Synechococcus sp. PCC 7335: one gene and its partner. The protein of the gene in region 2 binds, or shares a complex with, the protein of the main gene of each other region. Links are inferred from orthologs where the notes say so. Each region holds a gene or a part of one and is shown on either strand. Other genes may lie near its edges.

Evidence for each region. Proteins that work in one complex are often made in the same cells at the same time.
Region 1: the proteins of hisF (region 2) and hisH are in contact, whole or in part, in a crystal structure (PDB 6RU0), measured with the Thermotoga maritima proteins. The link is inferred for Synechococcus sp. PCC 7335 from one-to-one orthologs. Residues at the interface, in WP_004080486.1 of Thermotoga maritima: Met1, Leu2, Ala3, Arg5, Ser40, Glu41, Asp45, Glu46, Ala70, Glu71, Ile73, Asp74, Ile75, Pro76, Phe77, Asp98, Lys99, Ser122, Gln123, Glu161, Thr195, Leu196, Asn247, Arg249, Glu251; in WP_004080484.1 of Thermotoga maritima: Asn15, Arg18, Arg22, Arg117, Leu118, Pro119, His120, Met121, Gly122, Trp123, Asn124, Asn134, Gly135, Tyr136, Tyr138, Val140, Tyr158, Glu180, Lys181, Ser182, Ser183, Lys184, Ile185.

Annotation. Positions count from the first base shown.
Region 1 is NZ_DS989904.1:3,071,215-3,074,177, forward strand. What follows is about bases 72-2,844. They hold hisH (imidazole glycerol phosphate synthase subunit HisH), read left to right. Parts: upstream 72-1,022; coding sequence 1,023-1,667; downstream 1,668-2,844. Other genes in these bases: S7335_RS13375 (class I SAM-dependent methyltransferase), read left to right, coding at 72-76; S7335_RS13380 (hypothetical protein), read left to right, coding at 89-286; S7335_RS13385 (pyrrolidone-carboxylate peptidase superfamily), read right to left, coding at 350-895; S7335_RS13395 (M15 family metallopeptidase), read left to right, coding at 1,687-2,388; S7335_RS13400 (glycoside hydrolase family 13 protein), read left to right, coding at 2,655-2,844. Outside these bases: more of S7335_RS13375, read left to right, coding at 1-71; more of S7335_RS13400, read left to right, coding at 2,845-2,963. UniProt on the Escherichia coli protein: IGPS catalyzes the conversion of PRFAR and glutamine to IGP, AICAR and glutamate. The HisH subunit catalyzes the hydrolysis of glutamine to glutamate and ammonia as part of the synthesis of IGP and AICAR.
Region 2 is NZ_DS989904.1:4,031,052-4,034,022, reverse strand. Bases 190-2,970 are described here. They hold hisF (imidazole glycerol phosphate synthase subunit HisF), read left to right. Parts: upstream 190-1,085; coding sequence 1,086-1,856; downstream 1,857-2,970. Other genes in these bases: S7335_RS16945 (peptidoglycan-binding protein), read right to left, coding at 2,564-2,970; S7335_RS16950 (hypothetical protein), read left to right, coding at 2,229-2,483; S7335_RS16960 (DUF2862 domain-containing protein), read right to left, coding at 745-951; S7335_RS16965 (ArsA family ATPase), read right to left, coding at 190-743. Also shown: more of S7335_RS16965, read right to left, coding at 1-189; more of S7335_RS16945, read right to left, coding at 2,971-2,971.

The DNA of each region.
Region 1 (2,963 bases), 960 kb from region 2 along the record:
GCTTAGGCGAGTTCTAAAACCGGGTGGGTGCCTTTTCGTCAGTGACTTACCGCTGCAATGGTCCTCAACTATCTAGATAGATATAGAGATGGCTATCAGCGCTATGGGCAATTTGGCGTGTTTGACTCGAGTGATGGCGCCACCGTGCGCCATTACAGAAGTATTCGGTTACTTTAGTCAGCTAATGCGTGGATTTGACTGTCTCGAGTTAGAAACCCATGAAGTAGTCACAATGAATGGAAATCCGGCTCAGGCGATTCGCTACGTTGGTCGATGTAACAAATGAGATGTGATCAATAATGCGATCGCCTCTTTATCCCTATTATTTTTGGCTCTATTACCTTGGCGCCTATGACAGCAGCGCTGAAGATATCTTAAAGAAATCCTCTAGCATCGCAAATTTGTTCTCGTCAGTCAAAATGGGTACATGCACAAAGATAGCGGCTGTAGCCAGCTGAAACTCATCAATAGTCACTAATACTTGATAGTACAGATGATTACAGACATATTGCCCCGCATCGTAGCTGACCTCGCTTTGTGAAGTCTCCTTGAGTAGGTGCTGTACATTTACAGGTGTCTGCAAGGTTTGTCTGCCTTTTGCCTGTTTTCTTTCCGCCTGTTTTTCTATGGTCAAACAGGTTCTTCTCTCAGCCATTCCGCAGCAAATGATGGCTCGTGGGCGCAACCGCCGAAGCTCAGCAATAACTAGCTCAGGCGCTGAATCAAAACAAACAGGAACGTGCCGTAGCCAAACGCTCTTCGTCGGTAATTTATTTTGGCTTTGGAGTGCTGCAATCAAATCATCGGACGAGTTGGACTTTTGATGAGCTAGCCAGGGAACGAAAGACGTGATAAGGAGATCAGCAGATTCGTGCCTAGGTGTCAAAATACTCATGAATGGCTAACAATGGGTGGCGACTCAGTAGCTGCGGTTAGAGACAATGCCTCTTATAATTTTAGTGCCTGTCTACAGGTGCCTATCCGCAACCGCCCCCTACGGAAAATAGAGGTTAGTATTCGCTGTGACGACTATTGCTGTAATTGACTATGACATGGGTAATCTCCATTCTGCTTGCAAAGGACTGCAGGCGGCAGGTGCAACTACGCTCATCACTGATTCTGTCGCCGAAATAGAGAAAGCGGATGGTGTCGTCTTGCCTGGTGTAGGCGCTTTTGATCCAGCTATGCAGCACTTGCGATCACGCAACCTCATTGAACCCATTCGCCGGATCGCCAAGAGCGGTAAACCCTTCTTAGGCATTTGCGTAGGCTTACAGGTTCTATTCGAAAGTAGCGAAGAAGGCAGTGAAGCAGGTTTGGGCGTGCTTTCAGGTACCATCCGCCAATTTAAACCAGAACCTGACATTACCATTCCGCATATGGGCTGGAATCAACTAGATTTGGTTCAGCAAAACTCTCCTATCTTGCAGGATATTCTACCTGAAACGTGGGTTTACTTTGTCCATTCCTACTACGCTGCCCCTGCCGACACTAGTATCAATGCAGCTACAATCACTCACGGTAGCCAGACAGTCACCGCTGCGATTAGCCAAGGTAACCTGATGGCAGTACAGTTCCATCCAGAAAAGTCTTCGAAGGCCGGTTTACAAATTTTGGGTAATTTCGTCACTTACGTTCGCGAGCAGTCTCTAGTTGCAGCAGTCTAGTCACTGCTTCCTAGTATCCGTGAAACCCTACCAGAAAATTCCTATTCAAGACTGTAAAGAACCCATAACCGCTATTCCGCTTGAGCAGTTCACTATTGTCTCTCCTCATCCCTATCAATCTTTAGGCGCACCCTATGGAGACTATTCTCCCTACTTTTTACGGTTGGGGGTCCTAGAGAAGCTCTTACAAGCTCAGAGAGTTTTGAGGGCTCAGCAGCCTGGTTGGCATCTACAAATTTTCGATGCCTACCGACCAGTAGCAGTACAGCAATTTATGGTGAACTACACTTTCGACCAGCTAGTTCGCTCAAAGGGATTAGATCCTAGGACGTTGAATGAGGAAGGGCGTTCGGATATCCAAGCCGAGGTCCTTGAATTCTGGGCCGTTCCTAGCTTAGATCCCAAGACTCCACCACCTCATAGTACCGGTAGCGCTATTGATCTTAGCTTGACAGATGCCACCGGCAGAACGGTCGATATGGGCTCGCCTATTGATGAGATCTCACCCCGCTCTTATCCTCAGCACTTTGCAGATAGTCATGATATCGCCCAACAACAAGCTCACTATCACCGTAGCTTGCTAGCTGAGGTAATGGCGACCGCTGGGTTTGTACAGCATCCCAAGGAATGGTGGCACTTTTCAGTTGGCGATCAGCTATGGGCTTGGCAAGTGGGGAAAGGTGTGATCGCTTACTATGGCGACGCTAGTCAAGTCATTTGACCTAGCCGCACTGAATAGAGGACCTGACTGGGCTATCTAAGCGTAGTCTAACTGAGTCAAAAGATTTCTAGCTTTTAGCTCTTGAAAAGTAGCCTTTTGAAAGAGATCAAGCGATTTGGGTGCAAAATTCAGCCAACAGCGCCTAGCTTCGACTGCTCAATCGATGCGATCCTTTAAGCTATAGCTTTGTTCGCTTTGGACGTTTTCGAGGAGGGATACGTCCGACATTAGCGATAGCCTCAAAAACACCTGACTTTAAACGCAAAATGCCAATTCAAACGCCAGACTGGGTTAAGCACGCCATCTTCTACCAGATCTTCCCCGATCGATTTGCCCGTACCAGCCGCACCCCCTTACCCCCTGCTATGCAAGTCCCGCTAGAAGACTGGGATGGCGCTCCTACTATTCAAGGCTATAAGGGCGGGGATCTTTGGGGAGTTGCTGAGCGGCTAGACTACATCCAGGATCTTGGCGTTACGGCGATATATTTCACTCCTATCTTTCAATCAGCCTGTAACCACCGCTATCACACCCACGATTACTACCAAATTGACCCGCTGCTAGGAGGCAACGAA
Region 2 (2,971 bases):
ACGGTAAGGCTAATTTGCTGGGCAGCGCTCCAAAGATATTTGCCAGTCGCGATCGCAATCTCATCTTCAGTGGTCACTACATAACCCCGCAGCTGCATAGGGTCTTTGACCATCGCTTTACCTTTGGCCACCATCGCTTCCACATTCTGCGTCTCAGGCCGATTCCAAAGATCTCCAGACAAACCACTGCTAAACACTGCGCCTGTAACAGGGCCAATGAATGGCGAAATCGAACGATAGAACTGCGAATCTTGAAAGACTTGCTTAAACCGACGGTAGTACCAGTCGATACCCCCAATCGCACCCCACATTCTTAAGCTAGCCTGGTTGCCAGGCCCATCATGCACAATCACGTCGTATTGATTGCTTTCGGTATACTCGCGAATTGCGTTAAGCGCTAAAAAGTCGTCCATACCAGGAACTACGCTGAGTTCTTGACCAAACACCGCTTTAAAGAATGGATCTCTTAGATACTGGGCCTCGAACTGCTTAAGCTTTTCCCAGTTCTCATCGACGAGTTGAGTAGTTTGTAGCCTTACAGCCTGAAATGATTTTTCAGCTACGCTCACGGGTATGGGCGTGGTGCCAATATCAAAGCCAGTAAGCAAGGAAAGCGCAGGTCCGGCCTCTTGAGAAATCAGTAGTACCCGTTTGCCTTCATTAGTCAATTTTTGGGCAGCAGCGATCGCGACTGTTGTGCGTCCAGTACCCCCTTTACCTAGAAATGTGAGAATAAGCGTCATATTAATCAGCTACAGGACGTAGTTCGTCTTCAAAGAACCAGGTAGTAAAGTCATCAGATTCAAAACTTACCAGAGCTCCAATGTTTTGACCGTCTAGAACCTTGAAGTCTTGAATAACAGCAGTTTCTCCTAGACGAGCCGCGAGTTTTTTGTCGACGCGATCACGCATGCGACGAACCTGAACCCGCTGTCCTACTTCTAAATCCATGTTGAAAGACTGTATCCTTACTAGTGTCTACCTCGAGGCCACTAAACAGTCTATCAGCGACCCGGACTCACCTGGAGAGTTTTCGTTAACGAGAAGTCCCGTAGACTGATCACAAAGTACTAAAGGAAAGCTCTATGCTCGCCAAAAGAATTCTTCCTTGCCTCGATGTCAAAGCAGGCCGCGTAGTGAAGGGAGTTAACTTTGTTGATCTAAAGGATGCAGGTGATCCAGTCGAACTAGCCAAACTTTATAACGAAGCAGGCGCTGACGAACTCGTCTTTCTAGATATTACCGCTACTCACGAAGACAGAGACGTCATCTACGATGTGGTATATCGCACAGCAGAACAGGTGTTCATTCCTCTGACAGTAGGCGGTGGCATTAGCACACTGGACACCATCAAAAAGCTACTTCGAGCCGGAGCTGACAAGGTAAGTATCAATTCAGCAGCCGTGCGAGACCCAGATCTGATTAATAGAGCTAGCGATCGCTTTGGCAATCAGTGCATCGTTGTCGCTATAGATGCAAAGCGACGGCCTGGGCCATCGCCTCAACTAGGATGGGATGTGTTCGTTCGAGGCGGCAGAGAAAACACCGGCCTAGATGCAGTGGAATGGGCCTGTGATGTTGTCAATAGAGGCGCGGGAGAGCTGCTAGTTACTAGCATGGACGCAGATGGAACAAAAGCTGGGTATGACCTCACTTTAACAGAGGCGATCGCAAGCAAAGTCAACGTACCCGTAATTGCTTCTGGTGGGGCAGGGACCTGCGAGCATATCTACCAGGCCCTGACTACGGGCAAAGCCGAAGCTGCGCTGCTAGCCTCCCTACTTCACTATGGTCAACTAAGCGTCAGTGAAATTAAGGACTATTTGGTTCAGCAAGGCCTGATCATCCGGCGCTAGAATGTTTACAAAACCTTATGAATTTCTGACTTTTCTTAAATAGATCGTATTGTTGGGCTACAGTTCAAGCCATGTCTTAGCTAGTTGAGCAAAGTCAGGCCTGTTTATAGAAAGCCTAATATACTAGGCTTTTCTCAAGATACTGAAATATTGTACGTTTTATGCATTTGTCCTTAGCTAATTATGAGTAGCTATGTTAAGCTATGTGAAGGTTCTGAAAACAAAAGAATTTGCCACTGTTGCAGAACGGTTTCTATAAATCTCTTACTAGAAAGTCCTATGGGCTAGTACAAAAAGCTAATGCTTGGGACTTCTAGCTCTTGAATAGGTCAGTTCTTTAGCAAAAGTCCAACTTGGGTTCAATCCTCTTCAATGATTTTATTGATTCTTGTTATAGTTACCTGCCTAGTTTTCTGGGCGTTACGCTTAATGGATAGGGCGGTTGAAAACCAAGAGTTTTCGCTGATGTTAGCAGGGTTTCTGGTGGCTTCTTCCGCTGCTGCAATTATCGGTATCTACTTTTTGATGAGCGATTACATGACCTTTATTACTCATACTAGTACTGCATTTGATGGCTACGATACAGCTATGATGGGTAGTAGTGAGTTTCCTTTATGGCTAGACTAGGACAGTGGCTAGACTAGAGCCTAGATAGAGTTAGACCTGAGCATAGTCAGATCTAAACATAGTTAGACAGTTTGGCATAGCTAGTTTTGTAGTTCTCTAGTCAGTGCTGTCCAAGTAGAGGGGCCAACAATGGCATCGACTATTAGCTGTTGGTCGGCTTGGAACGCTCGGACAGCGGCTTCTGTTAGCGCTCCGTATTTACCGTCGATAGTGCCGTCGTAGTAGCCCAGTGTCTGGAGTTCTCTTTGCAGCTGTGATACAGCAGGACCTTCAGCACTAGGACGAAGAACTGGCGGACTAGGTTCGTCTGCTTCAGTGGCACTTTGTTCAGGCGTAGACTCTACAGGTGTCTCTTCGCTAGTAGCATCTGTATTGCTATTCGCGTCTGCATTGTCAGTTGTGCTAGTAGCGTCTGTATTGCTAGCTACGCTATCACTGGCTACGTCGTTTGGTGCAGGAAGTAGCTTACGCCAGGTAGCTGGCCCAGT